One region of the Aeribacillus sp. FSL K6-1305 genome, then DNA from elsewhere that is predicted to be linked to it. Evidence: a T-box and tRNA genes for the amino acid it is inferred to sense, from the RefSeq annotation. Region 1 holds a T-box; the other holds one or more tRNA genes.

Region 1 (7,946 bases):
TGAAGAATATAAATTAAAGGAGGTTTCAGTGTGGAGAAATGGGATGAAACATTGAAAATGTTAAAAGATTTAACAGACGCGAAAGGCATCGCCGGCAATGAACGGGAAGTCAGAGAAGTAATGAGAGGGTACATAAAAGATTATGCAGATGATATCCAAACGGATGGACTCGGCAGTTTAATTGCCAAAAAAGAAGGAGAATCAGGCGGACCCAAAATTATGATCGCGGGCCATCTTGATGAGGTCGGCTTTATGGTTACGCAAATTGATGATAAAGGGTTCATTCGCTTTCAGCCTGTTGGTGGCTGGTGGAATCAAGTTATGCTCGCACAAAGAGTGACGATTGTCACCCAAAAAGGAGATGTGACCGGCATCATCGGTTCCAAGCCGCCGCATATTTTGCCGGCAGAAGCACGAAAAAAGCCTGTAGAGATCAAAGACATGTTTATTGATATTGGCGCCAGCAGTCGAGAAGAAGCGATGGAATTTGGTGTTCGTCCCGGCGACCAAATTGTGCCTTATTTTGAGTTCACCGTTATGAAAAATGATAAAATCCTTTTGGCGAAAGCTTGGGATAACCGCATCGGTTGTGCAATAGCGATCGAAGTTTTGAAAAAGCTGAAAGGGGTAAACCATCCGAACGTCGTTTACGGTGTAGGAACCGTTCAGGAGGAAGTAGGATTAAGAGGAGCCCGCACATCAGCCCATTATATTGAGCCTGATATTGCTTTCGGCGTAGACGTCGGAATAGCCGGCGACACTCCAGGCATTTCCGAAAAAGAAGCGATGGGAAAAATGGGGAAAGGTCCGCAAATTATTTTATATGATGCTTCTATGGTCTCCCATAAAGGGCTTCGCGATTTTGTCGTAGGGGTCGCTGAAGAATGCGGCATTCCATATCAGTATGATGCTATGCCGGGTGGCGGTACAGACTCCGGATCGATTCATTTAACAGGAAATGGTGTTCCAACGCTTTCCATTACGATTGCAACGCGCTACATTCATACACACGCTGCGATGATTCATCGCGAAGACTTTGAACATACGGTTCAATTATTGACAGAAGTCATTAAACGCCTCGACAAAAAAACGGTTGAAAACATTACGTACAACTAAAAAGCAGGAGCTGGTTATTTCCCAGCTCCAGTCTCTTTTAATCCTTGTTCAAGTGTTTCAACCATTTCCTGCTGATCACGCTGACTTGAATGGTTCCAGATAATTTCAAATAACACGCCTAACCCTGGAAGCATTTTTTCTTCCTTGCTATTGATGGCATCAACGATCGTTTCTCTCAGCTCGTCTTTTGAATTTTGCGATATGTTGGCAATGACTGCATTGCGCAAATCAAAATTCATATCCTTCACCTCGTTTTTCTTCATTCTTCTTTATTTTTTCTTTTGTTTTCTATAATATGTATATGAAATGAACTATCAGTTGAAGGAGACACCATCATTGAAACGGATTGCGTCAACTAAAAATGAAAGAGTAAAAGAATGGAAAAAGCTGCAATCAAGAAAAAAACGGGAAGAGCGCGGGCTGTTTTTAATTGAAGGCTTGCATTTAATCGAGGAAGCTCTCAAATACAAATCAATTGTTCAAGAGTTAATTGTTTTAGACGGAGCGAAGCTGCCAAATCATTTTTTCGAAGGTACTATTCCGACAACGATTGTTTCCAAAGAGGTGTTTTCGCTTCTGTCTGAAACGGATTCCCCGCAAGGTGTCATGGCTGTTTGTAAGCAGCTTAGGTGGGAAATCGATTTGAACGCCAAAAAATGGCTGTTAATAGATGCGGTTCAAGACCCAGGAAATCTCGGTACGATCATTCGTACTGCAGATGCGGCTGGAATGGATGTTGTGATTTTAGGTGAAGGGACGGTTGATTTGTACAATAGTAAAACGATCCGGGCGACACAAGGATCAATTTTTCATTTGCCTGTGATCAATTCGTCATTAAAACCGATTATAAGTAAGTTGAAGGAAGAGAAAATTCCTGTATTTGGAACTTCAACAAAAAATGCTGTTTTCTATAAAGAGATTCCTCCATCTGAAACATTTGCCCTCCTTGTAGGAAATGAGGGAAATGGGGTCTCAAAAGAGCTGCTGGATATGACGGATCAAAATTTACACATTCCGATTTATGGAAAAGCGGAGTCATTAAATGTTGCCGTTGCTTCAGCTATTTTCATGTACCATCTTCGCAAATAGTGTTGCGCCTTTAATTTCTTTTTTTTATAATTAAAAGCAATTGAATAAAGGAATAACGATGACGGAGAAGAGTAGTTTGCAGGTCGCCATTTAGGGAGAAAATGCCGTAGACTGGAAGCATTTTTATGGTAGAGGCAAACGAATTCACCTCCAGAGTTGACGCCAGGACCATGCGGAAGCATGTAAAGGCGCTCCGGCTGTGCCGTTATGATAATGAAGTGAACAAAGATTCTTTCTTTGTTAATAAGGGTGGTACCGCGAAATTCAACTCGTCCCTTTTTTGGGATGGGTTTTTTTATTTATTTTAAAAAAAAAGGAGGAATTTACATGCAGGAAGAATTAACAAAGCTTCGCGATGAAGCGTTGCAAAAGGTACGGGAAGCAACGGATTTAAAACAATTGCAAAATATTCGCGTTCAATATCTTGGAAAAAAAGGACCGATTACCGAAGTTCTTCGCGGAATGGGAAAGCTTTCGAAAGAAGAACGGCCGAAAATAGGTGCGTTAGCAAATGAAATTCGGGAAGTGATTGCCGGGGAAATAACAAGTAAGCAAGAACAACTCGAAAAAGCAGAAATCGAGAAAAAATTACAGCAAGAAACGATTGACGTTACCCTTCCAGGCAGACCGGTTCGAACAGGAAACCATCATCCTCTCCAAGCGGTCATTGAAGAAATTGAAGATTTGTTTATCGGCATGGGATACACAGTAGAGGAAGGTCCAGAAGTTGAAACAGATTATTACAATTTTGAAGCGCTCAATTTGCCGAAAGGCCATCCGGCAAGGGATATGCAAGATTCCTTTTACATAACTGATGAAATTTTGCTGCGCACACACACATCTCCAGTTCAGGCGAGAACGCTAGAAAAATATAAAGGGAAAGGTCCTGTAAAAATCATTTGTCCAGGGAAAGTATACAGACGTGATACAGATGATGCAACGCACTCCCATCAATTTACGCAAATTGAAGGGCTCGTTGTGGATGAAAACATTCGCATGAGCGATTTAAAAGGAACGCTCGAAGTGTTTGCGAAAAAACTGTTCGGTGAAGACAGGCAAATTCGTCTGCGTCCGAGCTTTTTCCCGTTTACTGAACCGTCGGTGGAAGTCGATGTATCCTGTTTTAAATGCTCCATGAAAGGCTGTCATGTATGCAAAGGAACAGGCTGGATTGAAATTTTAGGAGCAGGGATGGTTCATCCAAACGTTTTGGAAATGGCGGGATTCGATTCGAAAAAATACCGTGGTTTTGCATTTGGAATGGGACCGGAACGGATTGCCATGTTGAAATATGGAATCGATGATATTCGTCATTTTTATACAAACGATGTGCGTTTTTTGAAACAGTTTAAACAAGCTTAAAAGGAGGTTTTCTCATGTTCGTTTCATACAAATGGCTCTCTGAATATGTTGATCTAGACATTTCCCCTGAGGAGCTGGCTGAAAAAATAACGAAGAGCGGCATTGAAGTTGAAAATGTTCAAGCTGTTAATGAAGGAATAAAAGATGTTGTAGTTGGACAGGTGCTTGAAAAAGAACAGCATCCAAATGCAGAAAAATTAAGCAAATGTTTAGTTGACATCGGAGAAGGAGAACCAGTGCAAATTATATGCGGCGCCCAAAACGTTGAAAAAGGTCAAAAAGTGCCGGTAGCCAAAGTTGGTGCGGTTTTGCCGGGCAATTTCAAAATTAAACGGGCAAAGCTGCGCGGTGAAGAATCTAACGGTATGATTTGTTCTTTGCAAGAGCTGGGCATTGAAGGAAAGCTTGTCCCAAAAGAGTTTTCTGACGGCATTTTTGTTTTCCCTAGTGATGCTGAAGTTGGAAAAAATGCGATTGAACAGCTGTTTATGGACGATTATGTACTTGAATTAGGTCTTACACCAAACCGTTCTGACTGTTTAAGCATGATCGGTGTTGCCTATGAAGTTGCAGCAATTTTAAAGAAAGAGGTTCGAAAGCCGGAAGTTCATTATGAGGCTGCCGAAGAAAAAGCAACTGATTATATTACTGTGAATGTTGAAGCAAAAGAAGATAATCCATTCTATGTAGCCAAAATTATTAAAAATGTCAAAATTGCCCCTTCCCCTTTATGGATGCAAATGCGCTTAATAAAAGCCGGAATCAGACCGCATAACAACGTCGTCGATATTACAAACTATTGTTTATTAGAATACGGCCAGCCGCTTCATGCGTTTGACTATGACCGGTTCGGATCAAAGGAAATACTCGTTCGCCGCGCACATGACGGAGAGACGATCGTGACCCTTGATGATCAAGAACGAAAGCTTACAAGCGATCACCTTGTGATCACAAATGGCAAAGTACCTGTTGCATTAGCTGGTGTAATGGGAGGGGCCGATTCTGAAGTAAGAGACGATACGACGACCGTTTTGCTTGAGGCCGCCTATTTTAAAGGCAGTGTTGTCCGAAAAGCGTCGAAGGATTTCGGACTTAGAAGTGAAGCGAGCTTGAGATTTGAAAAGGGGGTTGACCCGAACAGGGTAAAAGCTGCAGCAGAGCGGGCAGCACAATTGATCGCAAAATACGCCTCCGGAACTGTTTTAGAAGGTGAAGCAGAATTTCATGATTTTTCAATCGAGAAAAAAGTGATCACCATTTCCGCTGAGAAAATTAACAACGTTTTAGGGACAAACATTGCAGTAGATGAAATAAAAGAAATTTTTGACCGCTTGCAATTTGAAACCGTTGAAGAAAACGGTCTTTTTACAGTAACCGTTCCGACAAGAAGAGGCGATATTGCGATTGAAGAAGATTTAATTGAAGAAGTAGCCCGCCTTTACGGATATGACTATATTCCGTCAACATTGCCTGAAGGATCTTCAACATCCGGAGCATTAACAGACTATCAATTGAAAAGAAGAAAAGTGCGAAGATTTTTGGAAGGCGCCGGGCTTTATCAAGCGATCACATATTCATTAACGAGCAAAGAAAAGGCGGGACAATTTACGCTGGAGACGTCAAGCTTTACTCAATTAGCATTGCCGATGAGTGAAGAGCGGAGTGTTTTGCGTTTAAGCCTGCTTCCTCATTTGCTTGAGTCTGTAAAATATAACAAAGCGCGGCAAATCGATGATATTCATCTTTATGAAATTAGTTCTGTTTTCATTTCGGACGATGCTTTAGAAAAGCCTTTGGAAAAAGAACGTTTATCAGGCGTCATGACGGGTCACTACGTTTATCACCCATGGCAAGGGGAAAAAACAAAAGTTGATTTTTATGTTGTGAAAGGAATTTTAAACGGTTTATTTGATCTGCTTGGACTGTTGGATGAAATTGAGTATAAACAGGCAAAACGTGAAGGGCTGCATCCCGGCAGAACGGCAGATATTTATTTAAACGGATCATTCATCGGATTTGTCGGCGAATTAAATCCGGAAGTTGAAAAAGAGTATGATTTAGATGAAACATATGTTTTTGAGCTGAAGCTAGCCGATCTCATTCAATATGAAGCTAAGCCAGTCATATATACGCCGATTCCAAGGTTCCCATCTATTACAAGGGATATCGCCTTAGTCGTTGATCAGCATGTGCATGCTGGCGAGCTTCAAGAAACGATCCGGGAAGCGGGCGGAAAACTGTTAAAAGAGATTTCCATTTTCGATGTGTATGAAGGAGAACGTTTGGGAGCAGGGAAAAAATCGATCGCATTTTCACTCCGCTACTACGATCCTGAACGAACATTGACGGATGAGGAAGCAGCAAAAGCTCATGAAAAAGTAATTAAGGCGGTAGAGGAAAAATTTTCAGCAGTTCTTCGCAGCTAACGCAGGACGATAAATCCCTAAAATAATTCCAGCTAACAAATGAAGGTGCAGATAGCACCTTCATTTTTATTGAAATCATAAATTGGTCCTGCTAACCTCAGAAAATAAGATTTCCGGATTCGTCATTTCAATTCAATAGATTCAAAGCTTTTTCGGTGTTGGCAAAATGAAGCTTTGCCATTTTGCCAAGTGTGTTTTTCCCTTTTTCCTTTATTAATTTGGCAGCAGCTTCATCAACAGTATGGCTGGCTCCTTTTGGCAAATAAAATCCGGCTGCGTTGGATAAGCTGTTTAATTCTTTTAAAAAAGCATATCTTGCGATAATGGATGCTGCAGCGACAGATATGTGTATATGCTCCGCCTTCGGTTTAAAGATGGTTATGTCTTTAAACGGAACATCCCGGTCTTTAAGATATTGAAAGTAAACATTCGGCTCTGCAAACTGATCGATTAACACAGCTTCTGGTTTATCAGGAGAAATTTTCTTGAGTAAATGATGAATCGCTTGATTATGAAGGATAGCTTTCAATTTCCCTTGGTTCATTCCAGATTTTTGCAATTGATTGTATTTTTCATTGCGCAAAATTAAGAGGCTGTACGGAACTTTCTCTATTAAAGTGTTGGCGATTGAAAAAACTTGTTTGTCTGTCAAAGCCTTTGAATCTTTTACTCCAAGCTGCTGAACCAGTTTTCTTTTTTCTTTAGGGACAAATACTGCAGCAACCGTGATCGGTCCAAAATAATCCCCCGTTCCTGCTTCATCAGAGCCGATGACTGACATCTGTTGAAGCTGTTGAAGCTCATCCTCTGTTTGAGAAGGGGCTGTTTTTGCTATTTTTTCCCATCTGTTTGCTTCCTGCTGAGCGGCAGATCCTTGAAAAAGCACTTTTCCCGACTTGTAAGCAGTGATCGTACAGTTTGTCAATTTGGCAGAAAAGACGGCACCTGGAGGGGTTCTGTCTATAATGAAAGGATTATAAAAATCTTTCAAAGTTTGAATTCCCCCATGATCAACTTTTATGACGATATTGGACAATAAAAAACGCCTCGCTTTCCTAAAATGGATGCTATATTATTGTACCCTTTCTTTTGTTCTTCTTTCCATCTTTTCGACAAACATGTTATGATTATGATTAGGATTTTGAATCATTTTGCGATATTTTTTCATAGAGGATGGAGGATTCGCTTTGTCTGATCAACCTAAAAATAAAGCGACTGTTTATATATATGGACAGCAGTATTCGATTGTTGGAAATGAGAGCGTAAATCATATGAAGCTTGTCGCTTCAATTGTTGACGAAAAAATGCGGGAAATCAGTCAAAAAAACCCATCTCTAGATTTAAACAAGCTGGCAGTACTAACTGCGGTAAATGCTGTTCATGATTATCTCAAATTAAAGGAGAAATTTGAAGAACTAGAAAAGCAACTTCAAGAAAAGGATTGAAATTTAAAATGCTTGACTTGATCATTTTATTTTTCTTAGTATTCGGATTGCTCACTGGCCTTAAAAGGGGATTTATTCTCCAAGTAGTTTATTTATCAAGTGTTATAGTGTCTTTCATAATTGCCAGAACATATTTTGACGATCTTGCTCCTAAACTGGAATTATGGGTACCGTATCCAAATATAGGAGATTCAAATGCTGCTCTATCTATATTGACAGGGGGCCATTTGGAGGAAGCTTACTATCGCGGAGTTGCATTCGTGCTTTTGTTTATCGGATCAAAAATAGCGCTTCACATCATCGGATCTATGTTTGATTTTGTTGCGATGCTTCCAATACTTAAGCAAATCAACCGCTTGCTGGGTGCGGTTTTAGGTTTTGCGGAAACTTACCTCATTTTATTCATTCTGCTTTTTTTGGCAGCGCTCATTCCAGCCGAGCAAATTCAAAATCTTATCGATAAATCGCTGCTGGCTGATTTAATTGTCAATCATACCCCTGTCTTATC
Region 2 (7,946 bases), on a different contig from region 1:
CCAAATTTCTCCTCCGTGTGCTTCCACCATCTCTTTTGCAATTGCAAGACCAAGACCGGTTCCGCCCATTTTGCGTGATCTAGCCTTATCAACACGATAAAAACGTTCAAAAATTTTTTTCACACTTTCTTTTGGAATTCCAATGCCTTCATCTTTTACACTGACTTCAATATGGTCAACTTGTTCTTTTACTTGAAAAGAGATTTTTCCGCCTTCAGGAGAATATTTCAAAGCATTGGAAATAATATTATCGAGCACTTGCGTAATTTTATCGGGTTCAATTTCTACATAAAGGCTTTTTTTCGGAATGTTTCGTACAAATGTGACATGCTGCTGCTTAGACATTTCAAAACGATCAATAATTTTGTGGAAAAAGTCTGTGAAATTCACCATGTCTTTATTTAATTGATAATCTTTACTATCTAGTTTTGATAGCTGGAGCAAGTCATTAACCAGCCTAATCATCCGCTCCGTTTCGTTTTGCGTCACTTGTAAAAATTTTGGTGCGATCGTTTCGTCTTTCCAAGCCCCTTCCGCCAATGCTTCCAAATAACTGCGCATTGTAGTAAGCGGCGTCCGCAGCTCATGAGAAACGTTTGCGACAAATTCACGCCGCTCTTGGTTGATTCGTTCCTGCTCTGTTACATCGTAAACTACTGCAATCAATCCGTTAATATGATCTTCATCAATTTGTATCGTAGAAAAGCTGATTCGTAATATATACGGTTTTTCCTCTGTGCTGAAATCTAACAGCATCGGTTCTTGCTGGTTCACTAAATCTTCAAAAGTACATTCATCCGTTAAATCTAAAAGCTCCACAATTGATTTTCCTAAGGCTGTTTCACGTGAAACATTCAACATTTCATGGGCCGGATTGTTCATGACAATTACTTTTCCATGCCGATCTGTAGCTATGACACCTTCTGTCATATGAGTAATAATAGACGCCAGCTTTCTGCGCTCTTCTTCAGTTGTTTCCTGTGCTTCCTCCAATTTTTCCGTGAGATGATTGAACGTTAATGCAAGCTGTCCAATTTCATCTTCTCCATACACTTTTACTTTTCTGGAAAAATTCCCTTTTGCCAGCTCCAACGCTTGCCTTCTCATATCTGACAACGGACGGGTTATAGTGCGGGCAAGAAAAATTCCTAGCGCCGCGGTAATAAGAAGGGACATCCCTGTGCCTGTTGCAAAAATTTTGTTAATCGTCCGCAATTGTGAAAAAACTTCCTCCATTGAGGCAACGACATAAACAACGCCAATTGTTTCTCGTTTATAATCTGTGACGATCGGAGTCGCTGATACGTACATTCGATGCTTCGTTTGCGGATCAAGCAAAATATTGCTTTCAGGCGAACCGACGATTAAAGTCCGTTTAATCATATTTTCAGTTGTTCTTTTCCCGATCACATCTTTGTTGTAATCAGATGTCCCGATGACACGCGCATCTTGGTCCACTACGCGAACTTCATGAATTTCCTCCCGTTTAAAATCTTGCAAAATAGCAGATATCTCATCTTCCATATTCAATGATTCGTCCACTTCTTCATTCGTCATCGCTTGCTCAATCTGGTAAGCCAGCAAATCAATCCGCTGCGAAAGGGAAGATTTAAAATTTTCTATAAGAGAAGATTCCAATTCCTTAACGAAGTAAATACCGATGATTTGCATAGCCAAAATAATCAGAAGCACATAGATCAGCACAATTTTAAAATGTATCGAACGGAAAAAACTCACTCGACTGCTATACATGTTCACTGCTCCTGTTCAGGATTGCGCAAATAATAACCTACCCCTCTTCTTGTCACAATCCATATTGGATGGCTTGGGTTGTCTTCAATTTTTTCCCTAAGTCTTCTAACCGTGACATCTACAGTTCTGACGTCTCCGAAATAGTCATATCCCCAAACGGTTTGCAGCAAATGCTCTCGGGTCATGACCTGTCCAATGTGCTTCGCTAAATAGTGAAGCAATTCAAACTCACGATGAGTAAGCTCGATCGTTTCTCCCCGTTTTGAAACGACATATGCATCAGGATGAATAACGAGAGAGCCGATTTGAATTTCCGACTGTTCAGAAGCCGCTTCCCTTGCAGCATTTGTTTGCTGTCTTCGTAAATTTGCCTTTACCCTTGCCAAGAGCTCTCTTGTGCTGAATGGTTTTGTCACATAATCATCAGCACCAAGCTCCAGACCAAGCACTTTATCGATTTCTGAATCTTTCGCAGTCAACATAATAATCGGCATTTCATATTTTTTTCGAACTTCCCGGCACACTTCCATTCCATCCTTGCTGGGAAGCATAATATCTAACAATATCAAGTCAGGTTTAATTTCTTCCACCATTTCAATCGCGCTTGTTCCATCATAAGCACAGTATACATCAAAACCTTCTTTTTTAAGATTAAACTCTAATATATCTGCAATTGGTTTTTCATCATCAACAACTAATATTTTTTTATTTTCCATCATTTTCTCCCCTTTTGATCTATTAACTTTACTTTACCACGATTACATTCATCTCATCATCAACTTTCAATACAAATGGAAAAAACAAGCAGAAAACCCCTAGCTATTGCTAGAGGTCTTAAATTCAATAGGTTTTGGAACTTAGAGTAAACCCCTGTAAATTCCTATCAAACCTATTATATCAATTTTTATCTTATTGTAACAGCTTGAGATGAGAAATCAAATTTCTATTTACAACCACAAATGTTACCAATTTTGGTTTAACTTACTTATAGCCAAAAATAGCACGGATAAACCGTGCGTATGAAGTGGCTCGGGACGGAATCGAACCGCCGACACAAGGATTTTCAGTCCTTTGCTCTACCGACTGAGCTACCGAGCCGTATAAAGTTTTCAAGAATGCGAACTCTTTTTCCCTCTCTCAAGCCTTTCATATATGTGGATTCTCGAATGTGAGGCAGCTTGTATAATATTTCTCGATTGTAATGGTGAGCCATGGAGGATTCGAACCTCCGACCCTCTGATTAAAAGTCAGATGCTCTACCTACTGAGCTAATGGCTCATAAAAAATTTTTTCCTTCTAATCCATTTTAAAATTTGTCAGATGTCCCTTCCTCTTCTAGCTTTTTCGAGGATGTTGGATGCGTCGGGACAACTCGTCGCTTATTCGATGAAGCCTTGCTCGTTGCTCTACCGACTGAGCTAATGGCTCATAAAATTTTTTTTCTTCTAATCCATTTTTCATTTGTCAGATGTCCCTTCCTCTTCCGGCTTTTTCGAGGATGATGGATGCGTCGGGACAACTCGTCGCCTATTCGATGAAGCCTTGCTCGTTGCTCTACCGACTGAGCTAATGGCTCATAAAATTTTTTTTTCTTCTAATCCATTTTAAAATTTGTCAGATGTCCCTTCCTCTTCCGGCTTTTTCGAGGATGATGGATGCGTCGGGACAACTCGTCGCCTATTCGATGAAGCCTTGCTCGTTGCTCTACCGACTGAGCTAATGGCTCATAAAAAAATTTTTTTCTATCTAACCCATTTTAAAATTTGTCAGATGTCCCTTCCTCTTCCTGATTTTTCGAGGATGTTAGATGCATTGTGCGAACAGTTCGGAGCCAATACGCTCATTTTTCTCAAGACGTGTATAATAATATCATTTCTAGAGGGACAAAACAACGATTTTTTTTAATTTCACAAAAAAAAGAGGGAACAGCCGATCCCTCCAAGTTTATTATATTGGACTGTATACACTGCGGACAACATTTGTTTGTGAACGATCTGGACCAACTGAAAAGATGGAAAGTGGGATACCTGTTAACTGGGAAATCCGTTCAACATAATGGCGTGCATTGTCAGGAAGATCGTCCAAGCTTTTTGCCCCCGTAATGTCTTCCTTCCAACCCGGCAATTCCTCATAGACAGGTTCGCACTGTGCAAGTACTTTTAAACTTGCTGGAAATTCTTCTAAAATTTCACCTTTGTATTTGTAGGCGATGCATATTTTTAATGTTTCGATTCCTGTCAATACATCGATGGAATTTAAAGATAAATCAGTTATTCCGCTTACCCGGCGCGCATGGCGAACAACAACGCTGTCAAACCAGCCCACTCGACGTGGACGTCCTGTTGTTGTGCCATATTCCCGTCCAACTTCACGAATTTGATCGCCAATTTCATCGTGGAGCTCTGTCGGAAACGGACCGTCTCCTACACGAGTTGTATAAGCTTTTGATACGCCGACAACATGTTTAATTTTCGTAGGACCTACACCTGCTCCAATTGTCACACCGCCTGCTACTGGATTGGAAGATGTAACAAAAGGATATGTACCTTGATCGATATCAAGCATAACGCCTTGAGCTCCTTCAAATAAAACACGGCGTCCTTCATCAAGCGCGTCGTTCAGCACAACAGATGTGTCGCATACATATTGTTTGATTTGTTGGCCGTACTCGTAGTATTCATTTAAAATCTCTTCCAGTTTAAATCCTTCAACTTCGTATACTTTTTCAAACAGGCGATTTTTTTCTTCTAAATTTCTTCTCAATTTTTCTTCAAAGACTTCACGATCCAATAAATCGGCGATGCGGATGCCAATACGGGCTGCTTTATCCATATAGGCTGGACCTATTCCTTTTTTCGTCGTCCCGATCTTGTTGGCTCCTTTTCGTTCTTCTTCCACTTCATCCAATTTTAAATGATAAGGCAAAATGACGTGAGCGCGGTTGGAAATTCGCAGATTATTTGTTTGAATTCCCCGTTTATGCAAACCGTTCAACTCTTCTACCAGCGCTTTAGGATCGACAACCATTCCGTTTCCGATGACACAAATTTTATCTTGATAAAAAATACCGGATGGGATTAAATGCAGTTTATATGTTTCACCGTTAAATTTGATTGTATGGCCAGCATTGTTTCCACCTTGGTAACGGGCGATCACTTCCGCATTTTGAGAAAGGAAATCGGTTATCTTCCCTTTTCCTTCATCCCCCCATTGTGTACCAACAACAACAACTGATGACATGTGTGCACCTCCGTGTTCACCAAAAATCCAATACAAAGAAACAAGTTTATTCTACCAATTGTAGCAAGTAGAGTCAATAAAATCCGAACGTTCACTTTATTATTAAATATTTTGTTCGTGTTATATAAGATGCTTACAAAAAACAACTGCCTCATCAAGAGACAGCAGGAGGAATATGATCGTCTTCATATCTTCTTTCAAGATTTACAAATTTATTATATTCTTTTACAAATGCAAGCTGAACAGTTCCTACAGGGCCGTTCCGCTGCTTGGCTATAATGATTTCAATAATATTTTTGTTTTCTGATTCCGTATTGTAGTAATCATCTCTGTATAAAAAGGCGACGATATCTGCATCCTGCTCAATACTACCGGACTCCCGAATATCTGACATCATCGGGCGTTTATCTTGACGCTGCTCGACGCTTCGTGATAGCTGGGATAATGCGATGACCGGCACTTCCAATTCACGTGCCAAAGCCTTAAGAGATCTTGATATTTCCGAAACTTCCTGCTGGCGGTTTTCCCGATTCCGCCCGCTTCCTTGAATTAATTGCAAATAATCTATGATAATTAAACCAAGGCCCTTTTCCTGTTTTAACCGTCTGCATTTGGCGCGAATATCACTCACTCTTATGCCAGGTGTATCATCAATATAAATGCCGGCATTTGATAAACTCCCCATTGCCATCGTCAACTTTCCCCAATCATCCGGGGTTAAATTTCCCGTTCGCAAATTTTGGGCATCTATGTTTCCTTCTGCGCAAAGCATACGCATGACAAGCTGTTCCGCACCCATTTCCAAGCTAAAAATCGCTACATTTTCGTCCGTTTTCGTCGCAACATTTTGAGCGATATTTAAGGCAAATGCAGTTTTACCGACAGACGGGCGGGCCGCTACGATAATTAAATCATTTCGCTGAAAACCGGCCGTCATACGATCCAATTCGGAAAAGCCTGTAGGAATTCCTGTAATTTCCCCTTTGCGATTGTGGAGCATTTCAATTTTATCGTATGTTCGAACAAGAATATCTTTAATGTTTTGAAACAATCCAGCTTTTCTCCGCTGCGCCACTTCCATGATGCTTTTTTCGGCTTCTGTTAAAAGTGTTTCCACATCGTCTTCCCGATTATAGCCTTCTTGAGCTATAGCCGTTGCTGTTCGTATAAGTCTTCTCAATATCGATTTTTCTTCAACAATTTTCGCATAATATTCGATATTTGCTGCTGTAGGAACGGATCCCGCTAAATCGCTTAAATAAGAAACCCCGCCAACCTCTTCCAAAATTTTCGCATCCGCCAAGTCTTTTGTCACAGTTACTAAATCGACGGGCTCTCCTTTTTCCGAAAGCCTCAACATCGATTGAAAAATCTTTTGATGGCTGGATCGATAAAAATCTTCAGGAACTAATATTTCGGAAGCTAACATAAGCGCTTCAGGTTCTAAAAAAATTGCCCCAAGCACTGCCTGCTCTGCTTCTATATTTTGTGGTGGAATTCGATCACTGACCAGAAGATCATTCAAGATGATCACCGCCTTACCGTGGACACATAAATTTTTTCTCCAAAAAGTATAAAGAGAAATGTGGCATTACTTCAAGATCAACTTCTTTCCATAATACCACATTGCTCCTTGCCATTATTCTTCTGTAACATGTACCTTTAACGTCGCCGTCACTTCCGAATGAAGCTTAATCGGAACATTTGTATAGCCTAAAGAACGAATCGCATCTGGAAGATCAATCTTCCGTTTATCGATTTGAATATTATGTGCTTTTTTTAATTGATCAGCAATTTGTTTGCTTGTTACGGAACCAAATAATCTTCCGCCCTCACCGGCTTTCGCTTTTAATTCAACCGTGATTTTTTCAAGCTGTTCTTTTAATTTTTTTGCCTGCGCTAATTCTTCCGCTGCCTCTTTTTCTTCTTTTTTCTTTTGCGCTTCCAGCTGTTTTAAATTGGCACTTGTCGCTTCAACAGCCAAACCTTTTTTAAAAAGATAATTTTGGGCATAGCCGTCAGCTACATTTTTTACTTCACCTTTTTTCCCTTTCCCCTTTACATCTTGTAAAAAAATCACTTTCATTCTTCATTTCTCCCTTCTAAATATTGTTGAACAGCTTCTTTTAATCGTTTTTCTGCTTCATTTATCGTAACATGCTCCAGTTGGGTCGCGGCATTTGTTAAATGCCCTCCACCTCCAAGTGCTTCCATTATTAATTGAACATTAAAATCGCCCAATGATCTAGCACTAATACCGACTGTATGTTCATCACGCTTCGCAATGACAAACGACGCCAATACGCCGTTCATTGATAAAAGAGTGTCAGCTGCCTGAGCAATGATCACTTGATCGTAATATTCATCTTCTCGATCTGCTTTTGCTATTGCAACCCCATTATTCATAATCTCTGTGTTTTGAATGAACTTGGCACGTTGAACAAATTGTTGAATATCCTCTTTCAACAATTTTTGGACAAGGATTGTATCCGCTCCTTTTGATCGCAAATAAGACGCCGCATCGAATGTTCTAGAGCCTGTTCGAAGCGTGAAGCATTTTGTATCTACCGTAATACCTGCCAACAATGCAGTTGCCTCTATTGTACTCATTTTAAATTCTGCAGGCTGATATACTAAAATTTCCGTAACAAGTTCAGATGTAGATGATGCATAAGGTTCTATATAAACAAGCAGTGGATCTTGAATAAATTCTTCTCCCCTGCGATGATGGTCAATGACTACTACATGGTCAATTTCGCTCAGCAATTTTTGTTCAGCCACCATTGAAGGTTTATTCGTATCTAGAATCACGAGAAGAGAATGATCTGTTGCAATATTCAGGGCTTCATCCGGAGTGATGAATCTGGACCATAACTCAGCGTCCTTCTTTACTTCCTCCACAAGCTTTTGAAGTCCTTGGCCGAATTCTTCATGATTTACAACAATAAAACCTT

The links. A T-box is a leader RNA that pairs with one kind of tRNA and senses whether it is charged. The one in region 1 lies ahead of pheS (phenylalanine--tRNA ligase subunit alpha), so its partner is inferred to be a tRNA-Phe.
Region 2: it encodes a tRNA-Phe, which carries the amino acid that the T-box ahead of pheS (phenylalanine--tRNA ligase subunit alpha) is inferred to sense. The anticodon was not compared.

The regions. Positions count from the first base shown of each region.
Region 1 covers NZ_JBBOQV010000001.1:1,636,481-1,644,426, reverse strand. Annotated here, with positions in the region: gene NST97_RS07915 (M42 family metallopeptidase) at 31-1,116, shown strand; gene sspI (small acid-soluble spore protein SspI) at 1,131-1,355, opposite strand; gene NST97_RS07905 (TrmH family RNA methyltransferase) at 1,423-2,205, shown strand; T-box leader at 2,255-2,485, shown strand; gene pheS (phenylalanine--tRNA ligase subunit alpha) at 2,533-3,567, shown strand; gene pheT (phenylalanine--tRNA ligase subunit beta) at 3,582-5,993, shown strand; gene rnhC (ribonuclease HIII) at 6,121-7,029, opposite strand; gene zapA (cell division protein ZapA) at 7,181-7,438, shown strand; gene NST97_RS07880 (CvpA family protein) at 7,447-7,946, shown strand, end outside.
Region 2 covers NZ_JBBOQV010000002.1:624,924-632,869, forward strand. Annotated here, with positions in the region: gene walK (cell wall metabolism sensor histidine kinase WalK) at 1-1,752, opposite strand, end outside; gene yycF (response regulator YycF) at 1,755-2,468, opposite strand; tRNA gene NST97_RS12780 (tRNA-Phe) at 2,778-2,850, opposite strand; tRNA gene NST97_RS12785 (tRNA-Lys) at 2,955-3,030, opposite strand; gene NST97_RS12790 (adenylosuccinate synthase) at 3,700-4,992, opposite strand; gene dnaB (replicative DNA helicase) at 5,147-6,517, opposite strand; gene rplI (50S ribosomal protein L9) at 6,632-7,078, opposite strand; gene NST97_RS12805 (DHH family phosphoesterase) at 7,075-7,946, opposite strand, start outside.